Linked DNA regions of Hahella sp. HNIBRBA332. The protein of the gene in region 1 interacts with the protein of each later gene in a pairwise test. Links are inferred from orthologs where the notes say so. Each region holds a gene or a part of one and is shown on either strand. Other genes may lie near its edges. The genes, in order: dnaQ, holA and dnaE.

Region 1 (4,240 bases):
AAGGCCATTTGCCTCTTTCTACTTATTAACCCCGTTATCTTTCTAATCAGCCCCTACATCGCAGGCTGGGTGTTGATTCTGGAATTCATCTTCACCCTGGCCATGGCGCTGAAGTGTTATCCGCTCCAGCCCGGCGGCCTGCTCGCCATTGAAGCTGTGCTGATCGGCATGGTGTCGCCGCACACTGTATATGAAGAAGTATCCGGCAATTTGGAGGTAATCCTGCTGCTGGTATTCATGGTGGCGGGCATTTATTTCATGAAGGAGCTGTTGCTCTACGTATTCACCAAAATTCTGCTCAGCATCCGCTCCAAAGCCATTCTGTCTCTGCTGTTCAGCCTGGTCGCGGCGGTGCTGTCCGCTTTCCTTGACGCCTTGACCGTCACCGCAGTCATCATCAGCGTCGCAGTCGGCTTTTACTCGGTTTACCACAAGGTCGCTTCCGGCAAACACTTCCATCATGATCACGACCATGGCGACGACGAATCCGTTCATCATGACCACCGCGCTGATCTTGAACAGTTTCGCAGCTTCCTGCGCAGCCTGTTGATGCATGCGGCTGTGGGTACGGCGCTGGGCGGCGTCTGCACTCAAGTGGGCGAGCCTCAGAATCTGCTGATCGCTCAACGCCTGGGCTGGGATTTTATTGAGTTCTTCGTGCGCATGGCGCCGATCTCCATCCCCGTACTGATCGCAGGATTAATCACCTGCGTCGTTCTGGAGAAAACCCGCTGGTTTGGCTACGGCGACGATATTCCCGCTTCCGTCCGGAAAATTCTGGAAGACTTCAACGAAGCGGAAAAGAAAAAGATGACCCTGCAACATGAATCCAAACTGATTACGCAGGCTATCGTCGCACTCATCCTGGTCGTGGCGCTGGCGCTTCATTTGGCCGAAGTGGGCTTGATCGGTCTAACGGTGATCATCCTGGCGACGGCGTTCTGCGGTGTTATTGAAGAACATCAAATAGGTAAGGCTTTTGAAGAAGCGCTTCCCTTCACCTCCTTGTTAGTGGTGTTCTTCGCCGTAGTTGGCGTGATCCACGAGCAGCACCTGTTCACTGGCATCATCAACTATGTGCTGGGCCTGGAGAAGAGCATTCAACCCGGCATGTTCTTTATCGCCAACGGCGTGTTGTCGATGATCAGCGATAACGTCTTCGTCGCGACGGTTTATATTGACGAAGTGCGTAACGCATTCAATGATGGCTTGATTGACAGGGCTCACTATGAAGCGCTGGCGGTGGCGATCAATACCGGCACCAACCTACCCAGCGTCGCCACGCCAAACGGTCAGGCAGCATTCCTGTTTTTGCTGACGTCCGCTATCGCCCCGTTGATCAGATTGTCCTACGGCAAGATGGTATGGATGGCGCTGCCCTACACCATCGTCATGGGCGGGCTCGGCTACGTGATGATTGTTATCACCATATAACGCGGAGCCGCTCACTCCCCGAGACGCCAGCATAAAAAAGCCGCTCAGCAGAGCGGCTTTTTTAGTGCGCAGAGCAAACCGATTGTCAGACTAAATCCGCCCCACTCAGTTCAAACCTTCTTCTTGTTTCTTACGCCAAAGACTAAAACCAGCGGCTTTCTCTACAGCGTCCAGCTGACGGGCGTGCTCCGCCAATTCCGCTTCAGAAGCTCGAATAACCCTTAATGAAGGTCTTTGCGTATTAATTCTGCGCACTTCAGAGGCTTCTTCTTCCGCTCCGCCATCTTCAGAATGCAGGGATAAACTGGTCTGCCCGCCAGTCATGGCGAGATAAACATCCGCCAGAATTTCCGAGTCAAGCAAGGCCCCGTGGAGGTCACGGTGACTGTTATCGATGCCGTAGCGTTTACAGAGCGCATCCAGGTTGTTTTTCTGACCCGGATGCTTCTTGCGCGCCATCATTAAGGTATCGACGACGGAGCAATAATCACTGACTTTACCGAAAGGCGCTCCCAGCAATGAGAATTCGTAGTCGATAAAGCCCACGTCAAACGCCGCGTTATGGATGACCAGCTCCGCGCCGTTGATGAAATCCAGGAAATCCTGGGCGACCTGTTTAAATTTAGGTTTATCCGCCAGGAATTCGTTGGAAATGCCGTGAACTTCAAAGGCTCCGGCGTCCACTTCCCGCTCGGGATTGATGTAAACGTGATAGTGATTGCCGGTCAGAGAACGATCGATCACCTCAACGCAACCGATTTCTATGATCCGATGGCCTTGGGAGGTTTCCAGACCAGTGGTTTCGGTATCCAATACTATTTGACGCATAATAAGATTCTCAGCCTGTCTCGCCTAACGCATCTTTAACGCCGAGATTGGCCAGCTCGTCCGCGCGTTCGTTTAATGGATGGCCACTGTGGCCTTTGACCCAGCGCCAACTGATATCATGCTTATTGCGCTCTTTGTCCAACGCCTGCCACAAATCAACGTTTTTTACCGGATCTCCGCCGCTGGTGCGCCAGCCCTTCTTGATCCAGTTTTGCATCCATTCGGTGATGCCTTTGCGCACATATTGGGAATCCGTATAGAGTTCAACTTTGCAGCCTTGCTTCAACGCCCGCAGCGCTTTGATCGCCGCCATGAGCTCCATACGATTGTTGGTGGTGTCGAGCTCTCCCCCGTATATCTCCTTTTTATTCTTCCCGTATATCAGGATCGCTCCCCAACCGCCGGGCCCGGGATTCTTTTTGCAGGCGCCGTCGGTATAAATTTCAACTGTCTTCATTCTTTTTGTACGGCCTGTAGGGCGTAAATTGATGGACTACAGCCGCCCCCGCGACACGCGAGCTGCGCCATTGCGGCCGCAGCGGAATCACGCACCCCACTCGTTTTTGAGCGACGATGGTGTAGTAAGCTCCCAGGGGCAGCCGGAAACGTGCGCCGAACTTATCAAGAAACGCAAGACGACTCAACCATTGCAGATTGGTGACCGGCGGCGCATAGAAACAATGGCGCACATCTTTAAGGCGGAAGTCCAGCAGGCTCAACCAGTCCTCCAGACGAGAGGAAGTCAGGAAGCGCCCGGACCAGGGAGCCTTCGGACTCCTGAAGATCGCCCTGCGCAAACCCCAGGCGCTAAGAGGGTTAAACCCTATGATCACCATATGGCCGCCCGAGCGCAGCACACGCGCCGCCTCGCGCAAGGACTGGTGCGGCCGCGCAGCCACATCAAGCGTATGATGCAGAATGACCAGATCAATGCTGTCGCTTTCCAGCGGCAACTCATGGGAGTGGCAGACCAGAGAGCCCTCTGGCAGCTCTTTCTCCCAGCGGGGAACGGAGATGATACGGTGTCCAAGCAGACTGGACTGGCCCACCGGCAGCTCATGACTGACCAGTAACTCCAACTGGTGATAGCCAAAAAAGCGCCCAATGCTTTGCTCCACAGTCTGGCGTTGATTGGCCAGCATGGTCTGCCCCAGAGGCGACTGAAACCAGGCTTCAAAATCCTTCTGCAGACGCTCCGCTTCCATGTCGCTTTTAACTTTCAGTCCTCGCACGCATCCCCCTTGGTCAGTTCTCTGTGAAAACTTACTTTCGTTTGAAAACCACTTAACAACAGACAGCGAGCAGCTATGCTATTAAGATGGCCCTCATATCTATCGGGTTAATGATAAGGGCAGTTCAAAATATGATAAGCGCCTGGCGGCAAGTTTTCTAATATTTCATCAACGCAAAACAGCCAGTAATTGAGAATGACCGAAATACTCCCCATTCCAGCCTTCAACGATAACTACATCTGGTCGATTCAGAATGACCAGGGCGACGCCTGGCTAGTGGATCCCGGCGACGCGCGCCCCGTGGTGCGCCACTTGGCGGAAAACCATCTTAGGTTGAGGGGGATTCTGATTACGCACCATCATCACGACCACATCGGCGGCGTGAATGAGTTACTGGCCAAGCACTCTGTTCCGGTTTACGGTTTCATGCGTTCCGCCATCAAAGCTATCACCGCGCCTTTACAGGAGGGCGACCGTGTGGAACTGGGCAGCTTCTCACTGGAAGTACTTGAGACCCCGGGACACACCCTGGATCATATTGCCTACTTCGGCGACATCGCCGGCGCGCCGCGTCTGTTTTGCGGAGACACTCTGTTTTCCGCCGGCTGCGGACGATTGTTCGAGGGCGACCCGGCGATGATGCGTCGGTCTCTGGACAAACTGAAACGCCTGCCGGCGGATACCTATATATATTGCGCCCATGAATATACGTTATCTAACCTCCGTTTCGCTCAGGCCGTAATGCC
Region 2 (4,471 bases), 1.2 Mb from region 1 along the record:
GTATTCAGGCGCTTGACCTTATGGGGCGTAAAGTGGCCATGAACGGCGGTAAATTCGTTGAGTTATATGCTGGCGAAGTGGCCGACTTTATTGAAGCCAATCGCGATCACAGCGAACTGCAGGAGTTCGTAGAGCCGCTGGCGGCTGTCTTTGAGCGCTTATCAGATGTGACGGAGTATGTGCTGGAGACGGTTGAGCACGATCCTAACGCTGTAGGCGCAGCCAGTGTCGAATACCTGGACCTTTTCGGATATGTTGCATTTGCTCACGTTTGGGCAATGATGGCGAAAGTGGCGATTGAGAAGCAAGCTGGCGATAGCTCTGGTTTCTATGACGCCAAGCTGAAAACCGCTCGCTTTTACTTCCGTCGACTCCTGCCGCGTACAGTTTCTCTGGCGGAGTCCATCAAGTCCGGTAGCGGCGATATGATGGCGCTGGATGTAGAGCAGTTCTAAGCCGCTCTGAGGAATAACCTGTCTAGTCCTGAAATAGGCGTCAACTCTATTCAGGATGGGTCAACCTTAAAAGAAAAAGCCCGCAATGCGGGCTTTTTTGTGGTCGTCTGATTTCAAACATGCGTTCTGCTGTAGAGAAAAGTCAGCGGTTCAGCATGACTTGGTCGGCGGACTCGGGATGTGTGATAAAGGGGTTGCTGTTGCCTTGCAGTTCGCGAATCTGCATATCTCGTGCTATCTCCTCGGGAGTGGGAGGGTCGGCGCGGGACCAGCGTTTCAGTTGGTCCAGATTGCCGTATAAAGGCAGATTGTAGGTGGTGTGCATATAAAGAAGGCTTCGGGCGATGTCGCCTTTTATATCGTCAGGAGGGTCAATAATGCCGAATACCTGACGAATGCCGCACTCATTGGCTTTGACTTCATTGCCTAACTCTTCGAATTTGGCTGCGCGGCGCTCCAGTTCAAAGCGTGCGTCTTCTGGATAGATGTTATGCAGATCAGAGGCCATACGGCGATATTCCTCGTTGTTCTCTCTGCATTGTCGAGGTGTGCCGCACTCCAGGTTGTCTCTGATCCAAAGTGTCGAGTAGATGTAGCTTTCGGTGACCAGGATGCTTTTTTTGGTAAATTCTTTTTTACAAAAGAAAGTCTTGCCGCCATCTGCGTACAGTTTGCCCCAGAATTCTTCCTTGAGTGTCTGTTTGGGGTCATTGAATTTGGTTTGGGCATGGGTGACGTTAAGCAAGCCCGCCATGAAAACACCAAGTAGGACGGTGACTGTGTTCCTCATTTGCGGATCCGTAATCTGATTGTTTTTATTCGGTGATACGCAGGGCCGCTGACATGGTCAGGGCTAAGCGGACCCATTTACACCTATATTACAAATTGTCAGCAAAGTACAGTGTAAACAGGGCCGCTTCTGATGATAGGAAGTCGGTGGTGACTGAGTGGAGGGCGTTAACCCTGAACTAGGTTACTTGAGACGATCTTTTATTCGTTTGTAGCCACTACGTAACTCTTCGCCCATTTTTTTTGCGGTTTCACTGACTTCCTTGCCGGTTTGGCCCGCTTCCTGGCCCGCCTGCTGTAGTTTGCCGACAAACTTATCCCACTCTTTTTCAAGATCCTCCCACTCGTCCCGGACTTCCGCCTTGGCTAGATTCAGCTGTAGCCGTAACTCGTCCCTTTCCTGTTTGAGTGAGTCTTTTAGTCTTTTGATCTCGTCTTGCAGTGTGCTCATGCTTCATCTCTCCCGATGATTTAAGTTCCATTAATCATAGACAGCAATGGCGTTAAATGGTTGATCTGCATCAACCTGTGGTGGCTTTTCAGTGATGGGTATTCGGTCAGGACGCAGATAATCCTGCGCCCGCCAGCTCCAATGCAGCGTAAGTCAGGGTAGACCAAACAGGCGTGCTATCCAAGCCCTTTATGGATCTATCAGCGGTCTGGCAGGCCTGGTGAATATTTCGAAGTCGGGCGGCGTTAAAGCGAGGGATGAAGCGTTTGTACAGGACCCAGCGATTCTTGAAAACCCTTTCTTTCTGTAACGCCTGCTCCAGGCCCTGGGAGGTTTGCGAGTGCTTGTAGAGTTTGGCGATCAGGCGCACTTCACGGGCTAATGACCAAAGCACTATGGTGGGTTCGAAGGACTCCGCTTGCAGCGTTTGCAGGACTTTCAGCGCCTGCTTCGGGTTTCGCTCCAGACAGGCGTCCACCAGATTAAATACGGTGAACTTGTTGCTGTTGGATATTCCGCGCAGGACTTGCTCTTCGTCCAGATTGGCGTCGTCGGACAATAGACGCAGTTTCTCCATCTCCTGCCGGGCCGCCAGTAAATTGCCCTCAACATGGTCGCATAATGCCTTTACAGCGCCGGATGTAGGAGTGAATCCTAATTTGTGCAGGCGCTGATTTATCCAGTTGGGTAATTGATCATGGCTGATCGGCCATACCTGGACGTGAAGGCTGTGTGTTTCAATTGACTTGAACCATTTTGTATTAAGGGTAGAGGACTCAATGCGATCGCTGATGATCAGCATCAGGCAGTCTTCGGGTGGGTTTTCGCTAAAGGCGGCGAGACGCTTTTTTCCACCATCGTTTGGCAAGCTATCCAGATGAATTTCCAGCAGCTTTTTTTCGCCGAAGAGGGAGAAAGACTGGGTGTGCTCATCAAGAGCGCTCCAGTCAAAGTTCTTGGGCGTGTGAAAGACGATACGCTCGCTAAACCCTTGCTTACGGCTGTAGGCGCGAATCTCGTCACAGGCTTCCTGGCGCAACAGCGGTTCATCTCCGCTCACCACAAAAACGGCGGGGGGATGTTTGTTCAGGTTGCTTTGCAGCTGCTCCGGTTTAATGCGCATGAGAAAGGCTCAGTTCGCCGCCGGTGTTGAAGCTCGCTCGCTATATACCGCCAGACGATTGAGTATTTCTGTGGCGAGAAGCTTGTCCAGATCGTCGCGGATGCTGTTCTCTTCCTTTTCTTTGCCAAGCACGCTGAGCTTGTCATATTGGTAAGACTGGAACTGCTGTAGCGACGTTGGCTGAATCAACGGCTCGCCCTGTGCGTCGTTCAGGCTGAAAGTGACTTTGCGGGAAAGCTCATACTCTGCGGCATTGGCGCTGCTGTCCAGACTCACGGCGCGGCGGCTGTTTTCAACGCCCCCTATCGCCAGGGTGGGAGCGTCCGTCCCTCCATCGCTGACTTGGACGGAGGCTTGCAACAAGCGATCGCGAACTTGTCCGCAGAGCACTCTGGCGTCGCCCTCCGGGCAGCTCAAGTTGAGCGCCTGGAGGGAAGGGGGGAGTTCCATCTGGCCGCGCAGGTGAAAGCCGCAGCCGCTGATGAGGAGGCTGGCCGCCCCCGCCAGGAGTAGTCTTATACCGGTTCGCATCGCTTTACTTCACCACGATGTTGACCAGTTTCCCTGGTACAACAATGACTTTAACAACGGTCTTGTCTTCCATGAAGCGCTGAACGTTTTCATCATCGAACGCCAGTTTCTCAAGCTCATCTTTACTGGCGCTTGCCGCCGCCTGAATACGTGCGCGCAATTTTCCGTTCACCTGAACGACCAGCTCGATGCTGTCTTTCTCCAGCGCTTTTTCATCCAGTTTCGGCCAGGGAGCGTTCATGACGATGTCCTCATGTCCCAGCTCGCGCCACAATCCGTGGCTGATGTGGGGGACAATCGGAGCCAGTACTAATACCGCCGTCTCCAGCGCTTCCTGCACAACCGCCAAGCCTTGGGGAGAGTCGTCTTCGAAGCGACTTAATTCGTTCAATAACTCCATTACCATAGCGATGCCGGTGTTAATCGCCATGCGCTGATTAAACTCATCCGTCATCTTCTTGATGGTTTCATGAGTCTTCCGGCGTAGTGTGCGCTGGGTGTCGTTCAACTCAGCCACATTCAGGGGCGCGATCCCTTTCTTCTCAACGTGAGTGTGGACCAGTTTCCACAGACGGCGCAGGAATCGATGCTGTCCTTCAACGCCGGATTCTGACCACTCCAGAGATTGCTCCGGCGGCGCTGCGAACATCGTGAACAAGCGAACAGTGTCGGCGCCGTACTTATCAATCAACTCTTGCGGGTCAACACCGTTGTTCTTGGACTTGGACATTTTTTCCTTCGGTCCAATGATGACAGGCTGGCCATCTTCGATCAGGAAAGCCTTTGCCTGATTACTCTGCGTGTCGATCTCAACGCGGACATCCTTAGGGTTAAAATAGGTTTTCTTACCGGACGGGTCTTCGCGATAGAAGGTTTCCGCGATCACCATGCCTTGACACAGCAACTTCTTGAACGGTTCGTCGCTGTCCACCAAACCTTCGTCACGCAACAATTTGTGGAAGAAGCGTGAGTACAGCAAGTGCAGAATGGCGTGCTCGATCCCGCCTACGTAGTAGTCTACAGGCAGCCAGTAGTTGGCGGCCGCAGGATCCAACATGGCGGACTCCAGGTTGGGGCAGCAGAAGCGCGCGTAATACCAGGAAGACTCCATAAAGGTGTCGA
Region 3 (5,497 bases), 2.5 Mb from region 1 along the record:
GAATATTGCAGCATGATCAAGCGATCGCAAACGCCAACCGCCAAAGCGCCGCCGGAACCGCCTTCACCGATGACCGTTGAGATTATCGGCGTCTTCAAGCGGGACATGACCGCCAGGTTAAATGCAATCGCCTCGCTTTGACCACGCTCTTCCGCGCCAATGCCCGGATATGCGCCGGGGGTATCGATAAAGGTAAGTATCGGCATTTTGAAGCGTTCGGCCATTTCCATCAGGCGTAGCGCCTTGCGGTACCCCTCAGGACGCGGCATGCCGAAGTTACGCTTTACTTTCTCTTTGATTTCGCGACCTTTCTGATGCCCGATAATCATAACAGGCTCGTCATCCAGCCTGGCGATGCCGCCAACGATAGCCAGATCGTCAGCGTACTTACGATCGCCGTGCAATTCGTCGAAATCTTCAAAAATCATCCGCACATAGTCCAGCGTATAAGGACGCTTGGGATGACGGGACAGGCGGGAAATATCCCAAGAGGACAGATCCGCAAAAATATTTTCCGTGAGCGACACGCTCTTGGATTTCAGACGGTTGATCTCGTCAGTGATGTTCAATTCACTGTCGTTACCAACCAGACGCAACTCCTCTATCTTTTCCTCCAGCTCGGCGATCGGCTGTTCGAAGTCGAGATAGTAAGGGTTCATCTGCTTTTCATGCTTACTCATAGTTTTTCTTGCTCGGCTATGTCTCTTGAGCTTGAGCTGGCGCGCATGTCACTCCATGCTTTGCCGGATACAAGCGAGGGATCAACTGTAGCGCAGTTGCACCCGCTCCTTGCCCAACAAATATCGCAGCCCCTGAATCAATTCATCGCTTGGATTAACCCGCCAATCTTCGGCCAGACGCAGTCTGGTGCGGGCGGTTTCCGTTTCATAATTGATCAAAACCGGGCAGCCCTCGGCGCGATGTTCTCCCAAAACGCCGCCCAGTTCGTCAATAAAGCCGTTATTAAAGTCTTTTTCGTGTACAAAGAGAATAAGCTCTTTGGCGAACTTCAATCGTGCTTGACCGATGTCCGAAGTCATTTTCGCCCGGACAGAAAGCCCACCAGAGTAGTCGTCTTCGCCAACGACGCCCTCCACGACCAGAATGCGATCGTTGTGCAGCATTTCTTTGGCTTGCTCGTAGGCGTCGGAGAAAAAAGTCACTTCAATACGGCCGCTACGATCATCTAACGTAGCAAAACCTATGTATCCGCCACGTTTACTCTTCATCGTGCGCACCGCCACTACCAGGCCCGCGACATTTTGCGGACTCTTGCCGGGACGCAATTCCGAAATGGGCGTACGCACGAAGCGGCGCACTTCCTGCTCGTATTCATCAAACGGGTGACCCGTCAGATAAAGGCCCAGAGTCTCCTTCTCTAATTTCAGGCGTTCCTTATCGCTCCACTCCTGCATGCCTTCCGTCGCGCTGTAGGGGTTCGGATCGGTTTCCGGCACCACCTCACCGAACAAGTCCAGCATACCGGCGTCTTCATTACGGGAGTGTTGATCCGCCCGACGCACGGCCTCATTGATAGACGCCATCATACGGGCGCGGTTCGGCCCCAGTTTATCCATGGCGCCGGAGCGGACCAGCGCTTCCAGAGCGCGCTTGTTGACCCGGCGCAAATCCACCCGCTGACAGAAATCGAACAGATCGCGAAAGGGACCGCCTTCTTCGCGGGCGTCTAAAATACTTTGCACAGGGCCTTCACCCAGCCCTTTTACGGCGCCCAGACCGTAGACAATGCGATTCTTATCGTCGACGGTGAAGGTATAACTGCTGTTGTTGACGTCCGGCAACACCAAGTCCAGCTTCATCCGCCGACACTCTTCCACCAGCGTCACCACTTTATCGGTGTTCTGCATATCCGCGGTAAGCACCGCCGCCATGAACGGCGCAGGATAGTGGCACTTCAGCCAGGCAGTCTGGTAAGACACCAAGGCGTAAGCAGCGGAGTGCGACTTGTTGAAACCGTAACCCGCAAACTTCTCCACCAGGTCAAAGATCTTTTCCGCCAGATCCTGATCAATACCCTGGTTGATGCTTCCTTCAACGAAGATCGCCTTTTGCTTGGCCATTTCCTCAGGTTTCTTTTTACCCATGGCTCGACGCAGCAAGTCCGCGCCGCCAAGGGTGTAACCCGCCATTACCTGGGCGATCTGCATTACCTGTTCCTGATACAGGATGATGCCGTAGGTGGGCTGCAGGACGGGTTTCAAAGACTCCAGCTGATAATCCGGATGCGGGTAGGCCAACTCGGCGCGCCCATGCTTACGGTTGATAAAGTCGTCAACCATGCCCGATTGCAGCGGCCCCGGACGGAACAGGGCCACAAGAGCGATGATATCTTCAAAGCAGTCCGGCATCAGACGTCGGATAAGTTCTTTCATTCCGCGGGATTCAAGCTGGAACACCGCAGTGGTTTCACCATGCTTGAGCAGATTGAAAGTTGGCGCGTCATCCAATGGGATAAAGTTGATATCCAGCGGTGGTTCGCCTTTTTCCGCCTGCTGACGGTTAATGATGTCCACCGCCCAGTCGACGATGGTCAACGTACGCAGCCCCAGGAAGTCGAACTTGACCAGCCCCGCCTGTTCTACGTCGTCCTTATCGAACTGCGTCACCAGCCCCGAGCCGGTTTCATCACAGTACAAGGGCGCAAAGTCCGTCAATTTGGTGGGCGCGATCACCACACCACCGGCGTGCTTACCGACGTTACGGGTAACCCCCTCCAGCTTGCGCGCCATCTCCCAGATTTCCGCCGCTTCTTCATCCGTGGTCAGATATTCTCGCAGCGGCTCTTCTTGTTCATACGCTTTGGCCAGAGTCATGCCCACTTCAAAGGGGATCAGCTTGGACAGGCGATCACCCATGGAATACGGCCGCCCCTGCACCCGCGCTACGTCCCGCACTACCGCCTTCGCCGCCATGGTTCCGAAGGTGATGATCTGGGACACTGCATTACGCCCATAGGCTTCGGCCACGTAGGCGATAACGCGGTCGCGGCCTTCCATACAGAAGTCGACGTCAAAGTCCGGCATCGATACCCGTTCCGGGTTTAGGAATCGCTCGAACAGCAAGTCGTAGGCGAGAGGATCCAGGTCTGTGATTTTTAACGCATAGGCCACCAGAGAGCCGGCGCCGGAGCCCCGTCCCGGGCCCACCGGCACGCCGTTGTTCTTGGCCCATTTAATGAAGTCCATAACGATGAGGAAGTAGCCGGGGAACCCCATCTGGGTGATGATGTCCAGCTCAAACTTAAGCCGGTCATAATAGCTTCGCCGTTTATTGTCGTATTCTGGGTCATCACGCTTAAACAGCGTGGCCAGCCGCTCCTCCAGCCCCTCTTCTGAGACTTTGATGAAAAATTCATCAATGGTCATTCCTTCTGGAATGGGGTAGTTAGGCAGGAAGTATTTACCCAGACGCAGACTGACGTTGCAGCGCTTGGCGATCTCCACGGTATTCTCAATCGCTTCGGGAATATCCGAAAACAGCTCGCGCATTTCGTCAGCCGACTTCAGGTACTGCTCTTCGCTGAAGCGGCGCTCCCGACGTGGGTCGTCCAAAGTGCGACTTTCATGGATACACACCCTTGCCTCATGGGCTTCAAAGTCGTCACGCTCAAGGAAATGCACATCGTTGGTGGCGACAACCGGACAGCCGGTTTCCATCGCCAATTCGACAGAGGCGTGCACGCACTCTTCATCATTGATCCGCCCCGTGCGTTGCAGCTCCAGATAATACGCATCCGGGAACATTTCCATCCAAAAGGCCAGCCGCTCGCGCGCCAGCTCCAGCTTACCCGCCAGCAACGCCTGACCGACATCGCCATATTTGGCGCCGGACATCGCCAACATGCCTTCCGCCTGAGCGGCGATCCAGTCTTTTCTCAAAATGGCTTTACCGTGGGACTGCCCCTCAGTAAAGCCGCGGGATATGAGCTCCGTCAGGTTGCGGTAGCCGGTCTCATTGCGGGCGTATAAAGTGAGTCGAAACGGGGCCAGAGGATCATCCAGGTTTTCCACCCAGACATCGGCGCCGACCACCGGTTTCACGCCTGCGCCCGCCGCCGCTTTGTAGTATTTGACCAGACAGCACATGTTGGACTGATCGGTCACCGCCACCGCAGGCATCCCCATATCGGCCAGTTTTTTGACCAAAGGTTTGACCTTTACCAGTCCGTCAACCAGAGAAAATTCTGTATGAATGCGTAAATGAATAAAATCGCCCATCGGGCCTTTATCTCCAGTTTCTTCGTGCAACACGGCTCTCAGATCCGCGCCAGCCAACAATTCTCAATAAAATCACAAATTCTTAAATATAGACGCCAATTGGCGGCGATTATTGCGGAATAACCGACAAAATCGCACTTTTCGTCTGCGCGCCGATCATCTCGCGCTGCACCTTGCCGTCATGAATCAACAGCGTGGTCGGCAACACCTTAGGAATTTCCACTTTCCAATGACGGGTCGGATCGCCTTGCAATACAGGGAAGTTAATGCCCATTTTGTCGATGGTTTTGGTCAGCGCTTCCCCTTTGTGGCCATCATAGTCCACCCCCAGGACAATGACGCCGGGATGCCTATTTAGCTCATTCAACTCAGGAATTTCAACCTTGCAGGGCCCGCACCACTCCGCCCAGAAATTCAGGATGATCCACTGCCCGCCTAAGTGATCCAGGTTAATTTCTCCGCCATTCGCCAGCTTCACCACCTTCTCCAGCGGCGCATCGCCTTTATCTTCCGAACAGCCCGCCAGCAAAGCGAACAGGGTCCCTGCAATCAGTGCTTTGAATGCGGACCAACGGATAATCGACACACCACTTGCAATGACTTGAAACAGGCCGTGGGCAGTTTGACGAGCGATCAAAATGTTTCTCCAGGTAATACGCTGACCGGCATTCTACACGAAAAAAGCGGGCGAAATGGGAGTCTGGCCTTTCCGTCATTGAAAGTGTTAGAAATGCGATCCGCAGATGCTTAAACTTGCCCCCTTTACTGCAATAACAGGAAACAGACGATGAGTAAAAGCACCCTCACTATCTGGCACAACCCACGCTGCTCCAAATCCCGGCAGACACTGCAAATTATCGAAGACAGCGGCGCGGCCCCTACCATAGTGAAGTACCTGGAAACGCCTCCCAATGCTGAAGAGCTGAAAGCAGCCCTGGCCAAGCTCGGCATTTCCGCCAGAGACCTGTTGCGTAAAGGCGAAGATGAATACAAAACCCTCAATTTGGCCAACGCCGACCTGAGCGAAGACGCCTTGATCGATGCGATGGTCGCTCATCCCAAATTGATCGAACGCCCGGTTGTCATCAAAGGCGACCGCGCAGTGCTGGGCCGCCCGCCGGAAAACGTCAACGAGCTGCTGTAATTTCTCCATCTATATAAAGGAAGGAAACTATGAAATCAGCGACCGACTCTCCTTATCTGCTGGTGCTCTATTACAGCCGTAACGGCGCCACCCGCACACTGGCGCAGCATGTCGC

What was found.
Region 2: the proteins of dnaQ (region 1) and holA interact in binary tests that used the Escherichia coli proteins (3 or more experiments, as listed by UniProt). The link is inferred for Hahella sp. HNIBRBA332 from one-to-one orthologs.
Region 3: the proteins of dnaQ (region 1) and dnaE interact in binary tests that used the Escherichia coli proteins (3 or more experiments, as listed by UniProt). The link is inferred for Hahella sp. HNIBRBA332 from one-to-one orthologs.

Annotation. Positions count from the first base shown.
Region 1 is NZ_CP132203.1:1,398,918-1,403,157, reverse strand. The notes cover bases 402-3,144. They hold dnaQ (DNA polymerase III subunit epsilon), read right to left. Parts: upstream 2,263-3,144; coding sequence 1,540-2,262; downstream 402-1,539. Other genes in these bases: O5O45_RS06515 (class I SAM-dependent methyltransferase), read right to left, coding at 2,706-3,144; rnhA (ribonuclease HI), read right to left, coding at 2,273-2,719; nhaB (sodium/proton antiporter NhaB), read left to right, coding at 402-1,434. In the rest of the region: more of nhaB, read left to right, coding at 1-401; more of O5O45_RS06515, read right to left, coding at 3,145-3,494; gloB (hydroxyacylglutathione hydrolase), read left to right, coding at 3,690-4,240. UniProt on the Escherichia coli protein: DNA polymerase III is a complex, multichain enzyme responsible for most of the replicative synthesis in bacteria. The epsilon subunit contain the editing function and is a proofreading 3'-5' exonuclease.
Region 2 is NZ_CP132203.1:234,286-238,756, forward strand. Bases 811-3,784 are described here. They hold holA (DNA polymerase III subunit delta), read right to left. Parts: upstream 2,819-3,784; coding sequence 1,802-2,818; downstream 811-1,801. Other genes in these bases: O5O45_RS01205 (endonuclease), read right to left, coding at 811-1,245; O5O45_RS01210 (hypothetical protein), read right to left, coding at 1,429-1,695; O5O45_RS01220 (LPS-assembly lipoprotein LptE), read right to left, coding at 2,828-3,349; leuS (leucine--tRNA ligase), read right to left, coding at 3,354-3,784. Also shown: O5O45_RS01200 (acyl-CoA dehydrogenase C-terminal domain-containing protein), read left to right, coding at 1-455; more of O5O45_RS01205, read right to left, coding at 598-810; more of leuS, read right to left, coding at 3,785-4,471. UniProt on the Escherichia coli protein: Part of the beta sliding clamp loading complex, which hydrolyzes ATP to load the beta clamp onto primed DNA to form the DNA replication pre-initiation complex.
Region 3 is NZ_CP132203.1:3,868,991-3,874,487, forward strand. Bases 562-4,561 are described here. They hold dnaE (DNA polymerase III subunit alpha), read right to left. Parts: upstream 4,239-4,561; coding sequence 762-4,238; downstream 562-761. Other genes in these bases: accA (acetyl-CoA carboxylase carboxyl transferase subunit alpha), read right to left, coding at 562-659; O5O45_RS17130 (TlpA family protein disulfide reductase), read right to left, coding at 4,348-4,561. Also shown: more of accA, read right to left, coding at 1-561; more of O5O45_RS17130, read right to left, coding at 4,562-4,875; arsC (arsenate reductase (glutaredoxin)), read left to right, coding at 5,026-5,382; wrbA (NAD(P)H:quinone oxidoreductase), read left to right, coding at 5,412-5,497. UniProt on the Escherichia coli protein: DNA polymerase III is a complex, multichain enzyme responsible for most of the replicative synthesis in bacteria. This DNA polymerase also exhibits 3' to 5' exonuclease activity. The alpha chain is the DNA polymerase catalytic subunit.